DNA from 2 places in the Pseudonocardia hispaniensis genome. Region 2 is predicted to be linked to the other one. Evidence: riboswitches for the same ligand, from Rfam matches in the RefSeq annotation. Region 2 holds a riboswitch; the other holds the start of a gene.
The links. A riboswitch is a leader RNA that binds a small molecule or an ion and turns the genes downstream of it on or off. The one in region 2 is predicted to bind cobalamin.
Positions count from the first base shown of each region.

Region 1: it holds a riboswitch for cobalamin, as region 2 does, so the genes downstream of both, cobN (cobaltochelatase subunit CobN) here and ACFQE5_RS04295 (SAM-dependent methyltransferase) in region 2, are expected to answer to the same signal.

Region 1 is NZ_JBHSQW010000015.1:83,450-91,772, reverse strand. Features, by position in the region: gene ACFQE5_RS07855 (cobalt-precorrin-6A reductase) at 1-535, shown strand, start outside; gene ACFQE5_RS07850 (precorrin-2 C(20)-methyltransferase) at 523-2,031, opposite strand; gene ACFQE5_RS07845 (precorrin-8X methylmutase) at 2,033-2,659, opposite strand; gene ACFQE5_RS07840 (precorrin-3B synthase) at 2,656-3,918, opposite strand; cobalamin riboswitch at 4,015-4,137, shown strand; gene cobN (cobaltochelatase subunit CobN) at 4,195-7,863, shown strand; gene ACFQE5_RS07830 (SpoIIE family protein phosphatase) at 7,827-8,323, opposite strand, start outside.
Region 2 is NZ_JBHSQW010000009.1:228,456-234,517, forward strand. Features, by position in the region: partial or broken gene ACFQE5_RS04280 (4'-phosphopantetheinyl transferase family protein) at 1-265, shown strand, start outside; gene ACFQE5_RS04285 (DNA polymerase IV) at 339-1,724, shown strand; gene cobT (nicotinate-nucleotide--dimethylbenzimidazole phosphoribosyltransferase) at 1,725-3,455, opposite strand; gene ACFQE5_RS04295 (SAM-dependent methyltransferase) at 3,452-3,913, opposite strand; cobalamin riboswitch at 3,945-4,159, opposite strand; gene ACFQE5_RS04300 (histidine phosphatase family protein) at 4,152-4,763, opposite strand; gene cobA (uroporphyrinogen-III C-methyltransferase) at 4,799-6,013, opposite strand.

The sequences.
Region 1 (8,323 bases), on a different contig from region 2:
TCCATTCGCCGCCCGGATGACGGCGGGCGCGGCGGCCGCGTGCGCCGCGACCGGGGTGCCGCTACTGGTGCTGCGCCGTCCGGGCTGGACCGCGGGCCCTGGCGATGACTGGCACTGGGTGGACTCGCTGTCCGAGGCGGCGGCGCGGCTGCCCGCGCTGGGCTCGCGGGTGTTCCTGACCACGGGCCGCCAGGACCTCGCCGCCTTCGCGCGGCTCGACCTGTGGTTCCTCGTCCGGTCGGTCGATCCGCCGGAGCCGCCGGTACCGGCGCGGATGCGGGTCCTGCTCGACCGTGGCCCGTTCCGCGTCGAGGAGGAGCGCGCCCTGATCCGGGAATACCGCATCGAGGTGCTGGTGACCAAGGACAGCGGGGGGGCCATGACCGCCGCCAAACTCACCGCCGCCCGCGAGGCGGGGATCCCGGTGGTCGTGCAGCGGCGCCCGCCGCTCCCGGCGGGGGTCACCGCGGTCCCCACCGCGAAGGACGCCCTGGCCTGGATCCGGGCGCTGCGGGGAGCGGGTCAGCGGGAGTAGTGGCGAGGGGTGAAGACCGTGGTGCGCCCGGCGCGCTCCACGACCCGGGTGGTCGAGGAGCCGATGATCAGCAGGGTGCGCATGTCGACCTGCTCGGGGTCGAGCTCGGCGAGGGTTGTGACGACGATCCGTTCCCCGCTGCCACCGACGTCGCGACCGAGGACGACCGGGGTGTCGGCGCGGCGGTGTTCGAGGAGCAGGTCGCGGGCGGCCCCGACCTGCCACGGCCGGGCCTTCGAGCGGGGGTTGTAGATCGCGATGGCCAGATCGGCCCGCGCCGCGGCGACGAGCCGCTCGGCGACCACGTCCCACGGCTTGAGCCGATCCGACAGCGAGATCATCGCGAAGTCGTGGCCGAGCGGAGCGCCGACCGCGGCCGCGACGGCCTGCGCCGCGGTGAGGCCGGGCAGGACCCGGACCGGCACGTCGCGGTACTTCGGTTCGGCGGCGACCTCCAGCACCGCGCTGGCCATCGCGAACACCCCCGGGTCACCGGCGGAGACCACGGCGACGCGGCGGCCGGACGCGGCGAGGTCGAGGGCGAGCGCCGCGCGCTGTGCCTCCACCCGGTTGTCCGACGGGTGGCGGGTCTGCCGCGGGTTGGGCGGGACCCGATCGAGGTAGGGGCCGTAGCCGACGAGGTCGTCGGCCACCGCGAGCGCGGCCGCGACCTGCGGGGTCAGCCAGTCGCGTCCGGCCGGGCCGGTGCCGACCACCACGACCTCCCCGGCGCCGCCGAGCGGCACCGGCGCGGGTTCGGGCACCGCGGTGGCGATCTTCCCGGGCAGCAGCGCGATGGCGAAGTAGGGGACCGAGTCCGGGTCGACGTCGGCCAGCGCAGCCGTGCGCTGACCGTCCATCGTGGCCCGCTCGACGTAGTGGGCCTCGTCGAGGCGGCCCGCGTCGGCCAGGGCGCCCCGCACCTGGGTGAAGGTGCGGCCGAGCTTCACGACGGCCGCCGAGTCCGTCTCGGCGAGCCGCCGGGCGAGCTCCTCGCGTGGCAGCGTGCCGGGCAGCACGGTGAGGATCTCGTCCCGTTCGACCAGCGGTGCGCCCAGCGCGGCCGAGGCGCCACTGATCGAGGTGATGCCGGGGACGACCTCGGTGCGGTAGCGGTGCGCGAGCCGCTTGTGCATATGCATGTAGGAGCCGTAGAAGAGCGGGTCGCCTTCGGCGAGCAGCACGACGTCACGGCCCGCGTCGAGATGCGCGGCGAGCCGCCCGGCGGCCTCGGCGTAGAACTCGTCCATGGCGCCGCGGTAGCCGCCGGGATGGTCGGTGGTCTCGGTCGTGACCGGGTAGACCAGCGCCTCCTCGATCTGGTCGCCGCGCAGGTGCGGCTCGGCGATGCTGCGGGCGATGGATCGGCCGTGCCGGGCCGCGTGGTAGGCGATGACGTCGGCCGCGGCGATCAGCCGTGCCGCTTTGAGGGTCATCAGTTCGGGGTCGCCGGGGCCGAGCCCGACGCCGTACAGCGCGCCCGTCGTGGAACTCATCTCACTCCCGCTCGTCGGCCAGCGCGTTGAGCGCGGCCGCGGTGATCGCCGAGCCGCCGCGGCGGCCGTGAACGACGAGATACTCGAGGTCGGTGCGCGCGGCGAGGGCCTGTTTGGACTCCGCAGCGCCGATGAACCCGACCGGGATGCCCAGGACCGCGGCGGGCCGCGGTGCCCCGGCATCGATCATGTCCAGCAGGTGGAACAGGGCGGTGGGGGCGTTGCCGATGGCGACCACGGCCCCGTCGAGGTGGTCGCGCCACAGCTCCACGGCCGCGGCGGAGCGGGTGGTCCCCAGCCGGGTGGCCAGGGCCGGGACGCGCTCGTCGCGCAGCAGGCAGAGCACCTCGTTCGCGCGCGGCAGCCGGGCGCGGGTGACCCCGGAGGCGACCATCATCGCGTCACACAGGATCGGTGCGCCGCCGCGCAGGGCGGCGCGTGCGGCGGTCACGATGCCGGGGGAGTGTCCGATGTCCGTGACGAGGTCGACCTGGCCACAGGCGTGGATCATCCGGACGGCCACGTCGGCGACGTCGGCGGGTAGGCGCGACAGGTCGGCCTCCGCGCGGATCGTGGCGAACGACCGCCGGTAGATCTCCGCGCCGTCGCGGATGTAGGTGCTGCTCACGGTGCTCCTCCGAGAGTGGTGCCGAGTACGGCCACCGGCACCGGTGTGCCGTCGACCCGGTAGCCGTTCGCGGTCGCGACGACGTCGGTGTGCGGGCCGTGCGGGGCTCCGCAACGCCGCTCGCAGCCGGCGAGGTGGATCCGCACTGCGCGGGGCAGCGCGCCCGCCGCGAGCAGCGCGCGGGCGTCGGCGCGGACGTCGGCCAGCGCCTTGGCACATCCCGGCCGGCCGGCGCACGCGCTCACCCCGAGCGCCGGGTCGTCCGGCTCGACGATCAGCCCGGCCGCCGCCAGGGCGGTCGCCGCCTCCTCGGCGGGCTCGGCCAGGACCAGCGTGCGCCACGGCGTGACGAGGACGGTGGGTGCCAGGTCGGCCAGCAGCCGCAACCCCGCCGCGGACAGCTCGCCCAGCCGGGGGGCGACGCCCAGCGCGGGCCCGGTGCCGATCCGGCCGACCGTCGCGCGCTCCGCTCCACCCCCACCGTGATCGTCGTTGGGGAGCCGGCCGCCGCGCTCACCGAGGTTCGCGCCGCCCAGACGCTGATCATGATCGGGGAGGTCGGGGCCGGCCGGAGCGCCGGGTCGGCTCAGGACGGCCGCGATCCGGGCCGCGGCGTCGGGGATCTCGTACGTCCGCCAGGCCGGGCCCCCCATGCCCCGACCAGGCCCCCGCACCAGCAGGAACGCTTCGGCGGCCGCGAGCAGCAGGTCGACGGCGTCGCCGATCGGCACCCGAAGCCCGGTGTCCGCACCCGCGACCAGCAGCGCGCCCACGGTCGGGTCGGACGCACGCCAGCACAGGTCGGGAGCCTCGGCGGCGACGTCGCCGCGGCCGTCGTCGAGGGCGAACAGGAACCGCCCGGGCAGCGCCGCAAGCCCGGGCCGAGCGCACAGGGCCGCGTCGAGCGCCGCGGCCAGGCCACGCACATCGGCCAGCCCGCCGTGGATGCCGCTGAGCGGGGAGGCGAGAACGTTGCGGACCCGCTCATGGGCGGGCGAGGGCAGCAACCCGGCGGTGCTGAGCCGTCGGATCAGCCCGGGATCGTCCCGGTCGAGGCCGCGCAGCTGCAGGTTGCCACGCGAGGTGAGGTGCACCGCGCCGTCAGCGAGATCTTCGGCACAGTCGGCGAGCGTCCGGAGCTGGGCGGCGCCGATGACCCCACCGGGCAGCCGGATCCGTGCCAACGCACCGTCCGCGGCGTCGTGCACGGCGAACACGCCGGGACACGCGTCGGGTCCAACACGGATGGGGGCAGGCACGCCGTCACTGTAAACACCCGTCCGATCGGGGCCCGGCTTGACGGGTGGCCCACCGGTTGCCGACAGTGGACGCACAACTGCATGGGCGAGCGGAGCCAGGAAGCCGGTGCGAGTCCGGCGCGGTCCCGCCACTGTCACCGGGGAGCGGACCCCGCACACGGCCACGGGCGCCACGCCGGGAAGGCCGGGGCGAGCGACGATCCGGGAGCCAGGAAACTGACCTGCCCGCCCCATCCCTCCGACCCGGGACGCGGATCCCGAGGAAGGCTCATCCCGGTGATCCTGCTGCTGTCCACCTCGGACACCGACCTGCTCTCCGCGCGTGCCTCCGGCGCGGACTACCGGCCGGCCAACCCGGCCCGGCTTCCCCTTGAGGACCTGCCCGCGCTGCTCGACGGCGTCCACGTCGTCGTCGTGCGGATCCTCGGCGGCCGCCGGTCCTGGGAGGACGGCCTCGACGCGCTGATCGCGTCCGGCAAGCCGCTGGTGGCGCTCGGTGGCGAGCAGTCGCCGGACGCCGAGATGATGGCGTTGTCGACGGTCCCGGCCGGTGTCGCCGCCGAGGCCCACCGGTATCTCGCCCACGGCGGCGCCGACAATCTCGGCCAGCTGCACGCGTTCCTGTCCGACACGGTCCTGCTCACCGGCGAGGGTTTCGCCCCACCGGTCGAGCTGCCCCAATGGGGGTTCGTGCGGGTCGAGGACAGCGGCGACCAGCGGGACCCCGCCCGGCCCACGGTTGCGGTCCTGCACTACCGCGCACAGCAGCTCGCCGGGAACACCGCCTACATCGACACCCTCTGCGCTGCGATCGAACAGGCCGGGGCGCGCCCGATGCCGCTCTACTGCGCCTCGCTGCGCCAGGCGCAGCCCGCGCTGTTGGACACGCTCCGCGAGGCCGACGCGATGATCGTCACCCTCCTGGCGGCGGGCGGCACCCGGCCCGCGTCGGCGACGGCGGGCGGGGACGACGAGGAATGGGACGTCTCTCAGCTCGCCGCGCTCGACATCCCGATCCTGCAAGGTCTGTGCCTGACCAGCAGCAGGGCCAGCTGGGAGGCGTCCGACGACGGGTTGACGCCGCTGGACGTCGCGTCCCAGGTCGCGATCCCCGAGTTCGACGGCAGGCTGATCACGGTGCCGTTCTCGTTCAAGGAGATCGACGCCGACGGGCTCTCGGTGTACGTCGCCGATCCGGAACGGGCCGCCCGCGTCGCCGGGATCGCCGTGCGCCACGCCCGGCTGCGGCACATCCGGAACCGGGACAAGCGCATCGTGCTGATGCTGTCGGCCTACCCGACCAAGCATTCCCGGATCGGCAACGCCGTCGGTCTCGACACCCCGGCCAGCACGGTCGCGCTGCTGCGCGCCATGCGCGAGGCCGGGTACGAGATCGGCGAACTTCCCGGGGTCGACGCGGGCGACGGCGACGCGCTCGTCCACGCCCTGATCGCCGCCGGCGGCCAGGACCCGGACTGGCTCACCGAGGAGCAGCTCTCGGGTAACCCGATCCGGATCTCCGCGGCGCGGTACCGGGACTGGTTCGCACAGCTGCCCGCCGCGCTGCGGGAAGGTGTCGAGCGACAGTGGGGCCCGGCGCCGGGCGAGCTGTTCGTCGACCGGTCCGCCGACCCGGAGGGTGAGATCGTCATCGCCGCGTTGCGCGCCGGAAACGTCGTGCTCATGGTGCAACCGCCGCGCGGGTTCGGGGAGAACCCGGTCGCCATCTATCACGATCCGGACCTGCCGCCCTCGCACCACTACCTCGCCGCCTATCGCTGGCTGGCGGCGGGGCAGGCCGACGGGGGGTTCGGTGCCGATGCGATCGTCCACATCGGAAAGCACGGCAACCTGGAGTGGTTGCCGGGCAAGACGCTCGGGATGAGCGCGTCATGCGCCACCGACGCGGCGCTCGGCGATGTCCCGCTGATCTACCCGTTCCTCGTCAATGACCCCGGCGAAGGCACGCAGGCCAAGCGCAGAGCCCACGCCACCCTCGTCGACCATCTGATTCCGCCGATGGCGCGGGCCGAGACCTACGGCGACATCGCCCGGCTCGAACAGTTGCTCGATGAGCATTCGAACATCGCCGCGCTCGACCCGGCGAAGCTGCCCGCGATCCGTCAGCAGATCTGGACTCTCCTGCAGGCGGCCAAGCTCGACCACGACCTCGGGCTCACCGAGCGTCCGCATGAGGCCGAGTTCGACGACTTCCTGCTGCACGTCGACGGCTGGCTGTGCGAGATCAAGGACGTGCAGATCCGCGACGGGCTGCACGTGCTCGGCGCGGCGCCGCAGGGCCAGGCCCGGGTCGATCTGGTGCTCGCGATGCTGCGCGCCCGGCAGATGTGGGGCGGCGAGCAGAGCGTGCCGGGACTGCGCGAGGCGCTCGGCCTCGTCGAGGACGGGTCGCAGGCCAAGGCTCGCGTCGACGCGGTCGAGGCGCTGGCGCACGGCCTCGTCGCGGACATGGAGGCCGCCGGCTGGGTTCCCGATGCCGTCGCGGACGTCGTCGCGGCGCGGCTGGGGACGCGGGATCTCCCCGACTCGGTCGCGGAAACACCCCGACTCGCGGTCGGAAATACCGCGACTCGCGGGGAAGAGGTGGGGCGGGTACTGCGGTTCGCGGCCGCCGAGATCGTGCCGCGGCTGGCCGAGACCGGCCAGGAGATCGATCGGGTGCTGCACGCCCTCGACGGGGGCTTCATCCCGGCCGGGCCCTCCGGCTCGCCGCTGCGCGGGCTGGTCAACGTCCTGCCCACCGGACGCAACTTCTACTCGGTGGACCCGAAGGCCGTCCCGTCCCGGCTGGCGTGGCAGACCGGGCAGGCGATGGCCGACTCGCTGCTGCAGCGCTACCGCCGCGACCACGGTGAGTGGCCGCGTTCGGTCGGGCTCTCGGTGTGGGGGACCAGCGCGATGCGCACCTGCGGCGACGATGTGGCCGAGGTGCTCGCGCTACTGGGGGTGCGGCCGGTCTGGGACGAGATGTCCCGGCGGGTGGTCCAGCTGGAGGTGATCGACCTTGACGAGCTCGGCAGGCCCCGCATCGACGTCACGGTCCGGATCTCCGGGTTCTTCCGCGACGCGTTCCCGCACGTGCTGGCGCTGCTCGACGACGCGGTGCAGCTCGTCGCCGCCCGCGACGAGCCCGCCGAGCAGAACTTCGTGCGCGCCCATGTATTGGCCGACCAGCAGCGCCACGGGGACCCCCGCCGCGCCACCACCCGGATCTTCGGCTCCAAACCGGGCAGCTACGGCGCGGGGCTGCTGCAGCTGGTGGAGTCCCGCAACTGGCGCGGGGACGCCGACCTCGCCGAGGTCTACACCGCCTGGGGCGGGTACGCCTACGGCCGCGGCCTCGACGGCGTCCCCGCGCGTGCGGACATGCAGACCGCCTACCGGCGGATCGCGGTGGCGGCCAAGAACACCGACACCCGCGAGCACGACATCGCCGACTCCGACGACTACTACCAGTACCACGGCGGAATGATCGCGACCGTCCGAGCGCTGACCGGCCGGGATCCGGCGGCCTACATCGGGGACTCCACCCGTCCCGAGTCGGTGCGCACCCGCACGCTCTCCGAGGAGACCGCTCGGGTGTTCCGTGCGCGCGTGGTCAACCCGCGGTGGATCGAGGCGATGCGCAGGCACGGGTACAAGGGCGCGTTCGAGATGGCCGCGACGGTGGACTACCTGTTCGGCTACGACGCGACCACGGGTGTTGTCGCGGACTGGATGTACGAGCGGCTGAGCGCCGAGTACGTCCTCGACCCGGAGAACCGCAAGTTCCTCGCCGAGGCCAACCCCTGGGCCCTGCACGGCATGGCGGAACGGCTGCTCGAGGCCGTCGACCGCGGGATGTGGGCGGCTCCGGAGCCCGCGACGCTGGAGGCGCTGCGCCAGGCCTACCTGGAGACCGAGGGGGACCTCGAGGGGGACTGAGCGCCGCGTTCGGTCGCGGCCACGGCGAGCAGCGCCACGTCGTCACGGCGCTCGGTGCGGGAGAACGCCTCGATCGCGGCGCGCACCCCCCCGACGAGCCGGGCGGCCGAGGCGCCACCGATCGAGGAGACGGTCGCGACCAGCCGGTCCGCGCCGTAGAACTCGTCGGCGTCGCGGTGCTCGGTGACGCCGTCGGTGTAGGCCAGCAGCGCGTCGCCGGGAGCCAGATGCAGCCGGGTGTGCCGCAGCTGCACCCGGTTGACCAGGCCGAGCGCGGTTCCGTAGGTGCCCACCAGCTCGGCGGCGCCGCTGGCGCGGACCAGTACCGGTCGCTCGTGCCCGGCGAGCACGAGGTCGACGAACAGGCCGGCGGTCCGGCCGGTCACGCCCGGCCCGGCGCGGCGCACCTCGGCTGCGGCGAGCGTGCAGAACTGGGACGGGTCGTGCGCCTCCATCATCA
Region 2 (6,062 bases):
CACCACCTGGACCCGCAAGGAAGCGCTGCTCAAGGCCACCGGGGACGGGCTGTCCCGGCCGATGTCGGCGATCACGCTGAGTCCGCCGTGGCGGCCGCCCGCCGTCGAGGCCTGGACCGGCGACGGCGCCCCGCGGGAGGCGGTCTGGCTCGCGGACCTGATGCCCGCACCCGATCACCCGGCGGCCGTCGCCGGGTTCGGCGCGGCGCCGACGATCCGGGAGTTCGACGGCGACCCGCTGCTGTCGTCCTGGGCGCCGGGCTGATCGGTGCGCGCCGCGCACGCGGCGGTCGCGGCCGCCCGTCCCGGCTGTCGGGGGTGGTGGTCAGAATGAGCCGGTGGCGGGGACGGCGCGACGGTGGGTGCTGCACCTCGACATGGACGCGTTCTATGCGTCGGTCGAGCAGCTGACCCGGCCGACCCTGGTCGACCGGCCGGTGCTGGTCGGCGGCGCCGGGCCGCGCGGGGTCGTCGCCGGGGCGAGCTACCAGGCTCGGGCGTTCGGTGTGCGTTCGGCGATGCCGATGGCGCAGGCCCGCAGGCGGTGTCCCCACGCGGTGGTGCTGCCCCCGAGGTTCGGGCTCTACCAGACGATCAGCGCCGAGGTGATGGCCGTGCTCGGCGAGGCCGCGCCGGTGCTCGAGCCCGTGTCGCTCGACGAGGCGTTCCTCGAGCCGCCGGCCCTGGCCGGCGCCGACGGCATCGAGGCCACCGCGTTCGGCACGGCCCTGCGGGCGGCGGTGCGGGAGCGGACGGGGCTGCCCGCGTCGGTCGGGGCCGGGTCCGGCAAGCAGCTCGCCAAGATCGCGTCGGAGCTGGCCAAGCCCGACGGGCTGCGGATCATCACCCCCGGGGAGGAACGCGCCGTGCTCGACCCGCTGCCGGTGCGGGTGCTGTGGGGCGTCGGCCCGGTGGCCGAGGCGTCCCTGCACAAGATCGGCGTGACCACGGTCGGCCGGCTCGCGACGATGGATCCGCGCGAGCTCACCGGGCTGCTGGGCGCCGCGATCGGCACCGAGCTGCACCGGCTGGCCCGCGGCATCGACGACCGGCCGGTGGCCCCGCGCGGCGCGGCGAAGCAGGTCAGCGCGGAGACGACGTTCGACACCGATCTGACCGCGATGGCCGAGGTCCACGAGGCCGTGCGCCGGATGACCGCGGCGGCACACCGGCGGCTGCTCGCCTCGGGGCGCGCCGCGCGGACGGTGACGGTGAAGGCGCGCAGCGCCGACTTCAGGACCGCGAGCCGCTCGGAGACGACCGCGGCGGCCAGCACCGACCTCGCGACCCTGACCGCGGTGGCCCAGCGGCTGGCGCGCTCGGCGGTACCCGCGGGCGGGGTGCGGCTGATCGGGGTATCGCTGTCGGGACTGGGCGAGCGCCCTCCACCGGCCCTGTTCGACGCCGTCGCCTCCGCCGACGGCTGGGTTCCGCTCCCGGTGGACACCGCGCCCGAGCCCACGGCGGAGCCGACCGGCCGCACCGCGCAGGACAGCGGATCGGCCGCGGAGCGGACCGACCGGCCCTGGCGGGCCGGCGACGACGTGCGGCACGCCGAGTTCGGGCACGGCTGGGTGCAAGGCGCCGGACATGGGCGGGTCACCGTGCGGTTCGAGACCCGCGCCACCGGCCCCGGGGTCGCCCGGACGTTCGCCGTCGACGACGAGGATCTGGCCAGGGCCGACCCACACGACAGCTGGCGACCGGCGGGTGCCACCGGCTGATCAGACGGTCTTCTCGGCGACCCCGGCGGCGTCGAAGGTGGCCACGTCGTGCAGCGCCCGCGCGGCCCCCTGGGCCACCGGCAGCGCGAGCAGCGCACCGGTTCCCTCCCCCAACCGCATCCCGAGGTCCAGCAGCGGTTCCAGACCCAGGTGCGCCAGGGCGAGCCCGTGCCCCGGTTCGGCCGAGCGATGCCCGGCCAGGCAGTAGTCGAGGGCGTCCGGAGCGAACGCCGCGGCGGCCAGCGCGGCGGCTCCGCCGCTGACCCCGTCGAGGACGACCGGAACCCGCAGCGCCGCGGCGCCGAGCACGAACCCGGCCAGGCCCGCATGCTCGAGCCCACCGAAGGCGGCCAGCGCCCCGAGCGGGTCGGTCGCCCGAACGCGGTGGCGCGCCAGGGCGGCACGCACCACGCCGGTCTTGCGGGCGAGCGTCACGTCGTCGATCCCGGTGCCCCGCCCGGTGGCCGCCGCGGGATCGGCCCCGGTGAACGTACAGATCAGTGCGGCTGCGGCGGTCGTGTTGGCGATACCCATGTCCCCGGTGATCAGGCACCGGTTGCCGGCGGCGACGAGGTCGCGGGCCACCTCGATGCCCACCTCCACGGCGGCCCGCGCCTGCGCACGGCTGAGCGCCGGTCCCTCGGTCATGTCGGCGGTGCCCGCGGCGATCCGGCGTGGCAGCAGGCCGGGCACCGGGTCCAGCGGCGCGGCCACTCCCACGTCGACGACGCACACCTCGGCCCCGAGCTGGCGGGCGAACGCATTGACCACCGCCCCACCGGCGAGGAAGTTCGCCACCATCTGCGCGGTGACCTCCCGCGGCCAGGGGGTCACGCCCTGGGCATGGACCCCGTGGTCGCCCGCGAACACCGCCACCGCGGCCGGTTCGGGCAGCGGCGGCGGGCAGTGCCCGGCCATCCCCGCCAGGGCGACGGCGACGTCCTCGACCCGGCCGAGCGAACCACGCGGCTTGGTCATCCGGTCCAGCCGGTCTCGTGCGTCGGCGCGCGCCCGCGCCGACGCAGGGGTGATCGTGGCGATCGTCTCGGCGAGCAGGTCCACCGGTTCCTCCCCGGGGCGCGCCCGGCGCCCGTACGTCTCGTGGTGCACGGCCCAGCGCAGGGGCCGTCGTTGCGCCCATCCGGCCACGGCGAGCTCGGGCTGCGCGGCAAAGGCCTCCACATGCCCGAGGCACAGGTAGGCGACGATCTCCAGGTGGCCGGGCAGCCCCAGCAGCGCGGCCAGCTCGCGCTCCCCGGCGTCGCTGAAGAAGCTCACCCAGCCGGTCCCGAGCCCCTCCGCGCGGGCGGCCAGCCAGAGGTTCTGCACCGCCAGCGCCGTCGAGTACGAGGCCATCCGCGGCTGACCGAGCCTGCCGAGGGTGTGCCGGCCGCCCCGGGTCGGGTCGCAGGTCACGACGATGTTCACCGGGGTATCGAGGATCGCCTCGATCTTGATCGATCGGAACGCCGCCGCGCGCGCCCGCGGCAGCGCTGCCGCATACGTCTCGCGGTGGGCGGCCACCAGCGCGTGCACCCGTTCCCGCACCGCGCGGTCCCGGACGATCACGAAGTCCCACGGTTGGGAGAACCCAACGCTCGGCGCCGCATGGGCGGCGGCCAGCAACCGGTCCAGCACGTCGTCGCCGACCGGGACCTCGGGCCGGAAGCCCGTGCGCACGTCGCGGCGGGCCGCGATCACCCGGTAGAGCGCTTCCGCGTCCGCACTCACTCCGCGGTCCGGCGCAGGGACGGCCCCGGGAGGCGAGGCAGGGGCCGGCGGGGCGGCGGCAGGATCGTCACCCCGGGAACGTGTTCGACCCGCACCCCGGGCAGCCGCCGGGCGAGAGCGTGCAGCGGGCGGTGCTGCGCGGGGTCACCGAGGGTGGCGAAGACCGCGGTGCCACCCGGATGGGCGGCGAACCATTCGGCGATGCGGCGGCCGAGCCGGCCGCCGATCTGTTCCACCCGCCACGCCTCGGCGTAGAACAGCACCGTGGTCTCCGCGGCGCAGGACGCGAACACGACGTCGGCGTCGGCGAGGTGGTCGAGACCGGCGGCGGGTCGGTCGGACTCACCCTGCCCCACGCCGAGACCGATCAGGGTGCCCCGGTATCGCCGGCGCAGCACGCGTGGACAGGGCTGAAATACCGGGCTGCGGCGGTGCAGCCGGGGACGGTCACCGTCCATCGTCGCCTCCTCGAGGGTCCGCGCCCTCTCGTCCGGATCCACGACGGCAGCAAGTGTCCTGGCTCCCGGATCGTCGCGACGCCGCCCGGCCTTCCCGCGGCTCCGGTCTCCCGGCACCTCCGCAGTGGCCACCCGGTGGGGACGCGCTCCCCGGTGACAGTGGCGGGACCGCGCCGGATTCGCACCGGCTTCCTCCACTGCCGTCTGGCGAGACTCGACCACAGCGCACCCGGCGCGGTCAAGTACGCGCGGCGGACGCCACGTCGGCGAGAATCCGCCAGTGCCCACCCGGGCCGTCGCGGCGGGCACCGAGCACCGCGCCGTTGCCGGGCACCGCGCGCGGCATCGCCTCCACGGGCCCCGCGAGCAGCACGGCCAGCGCGGCCCGGATCGTTTCGCCGTGCGTCACCAGCACCAGCTCACCGGGCGGCGGATCCCGCAACACCCCGGCGAGGAACGCGGCGACCCTGGAGTGCAGCACCCGGGCGCTCTCCCCGCCCGGCGGCGCCCAGTCCGGACCGGCGGCGGCGAGGCGTTCGGCCCGGCCGGCGGCCGGGCGCCCCTCCCAGCTGCCGTGGCACTGTTCGCGCAGCGCCGGCACGGATCGCACCGGCAGCCCGTGCACCGCCGCGACGACCGCGGCGGTCTGCCGGGCCCGCAGCAGATCGCTCGAGAACACCGCGCCGACGGGCCGATCGGCCAGCGTCGCCGCGGCGCGCGCGGACTGCGTGCGCCCGCGCGCGGTGAGTGGGACCGATGCGGTGCGGCCCTGCAGCAGGCCCGCGGCGTTCCAGGTGCTCTCGCCATGGCGCACGAGGTAGAGAGTGGTCGGCACGCGGCGTCGGCCCACGCACCGGTCCGTCGGAAGCGAGCCCACACCCGGCCTCAGCCGTGCGGGCTCAACCCGGCCACCGGACCCACGACGATGATCGCCGGTGGGCTGATCTCGTGCTGGCGCACCTGCGCCGCGACGGTGGCCAGCGTCGCGCGCAGCGAACGCTGGATGCGGGTGGTGCCGTCCTGGATGACCGCGACCGGTGTGTCGGCGGGACGGCCGTACTCGATGAGCGCGGCGGCGATCGGGGCGATCCGCTCCACGGCCATCATCAGCACCACGGTGCCGCGCATCCGGCCCAGAGCCGCCCAGTCGACGAGGCTGCGCGGGTCGCCGGGCGCGACGTGCCCGGACACCACGACGATCTCGTGCGCGACCCCGCGGTGGCTCACCGGCACCCCGGCGACGGCGGGCGCGGCGAACGCGCTGGTGATACCGGGGACGACGGTCACCGGCACCCCGGCTTGCGTGCAGGCGATGAGCTCCTCGAATCCGCGGCCGTAGACGAACGGGTCGCCGCCCTTGAGCCGGACCACGAACTTCCCGGCCCTGGCCCGCTCGACGAGCAGTTCGTTGATCCGCTGCTGAGCCATCGCCCGCCCGTAGGGGATCTTGGAGGCGTCGATGACCTCCACGTGCTGGCCGAGCTCGTCGATGAGGTCGCGCGGCCCGAGCCGGTCGGCGACGACGACGTCGGCGCGGGCGAGCAGCCGCCGGCCGCGCACGGTGATCAGCTCCGGGTCGCCGGGTCCGCCGCCGACGAGCGCCACGCCGGGCTGCACCGCGTCGGCGACGTCGTCGACGACACCGGCCTGCAGCGCTTCGACCAGCGCGGTCCGCACGGCCGCGGACCGTCGGTGCGCCCCCCGAGCCAGTACCCCGATGGTCAGCCCGTCGAACACCCCGGTCGCCGGGGTCGCCGCGGTACCGGCGGCGCCGTCGTCGGCGCGCACGCAGAACACCCGGCGCCGCTCGGCCTCGGCGCCGACCGCGGCATTGACCTGCGGGTCGTCGGTGCAGGCCAGGACGTACCAGGCGCCGTCGAGGTCGCCCTCGGCATAACGCCGGGGAGTCCAGATCAGCTCCCGGGCCGCGGCCATGCCCTCGACCGCGGGCGTCACGTGGGGGGCGATGACCTCGACCAGCGCGCCCGCGGCGAGCAGCCGCCCCACGCGGCGCTGGGCGACCGGTCCACCGCCGACGATGACCACACGGCGGCCGGCCAACTGCAGGCCCACCAGATACTGCTCGGTATGCGCGCTCACGGCCAGTCCCTCCCCGGGGATCCACGCCCGGTCCGGTGTCCCCGACGGG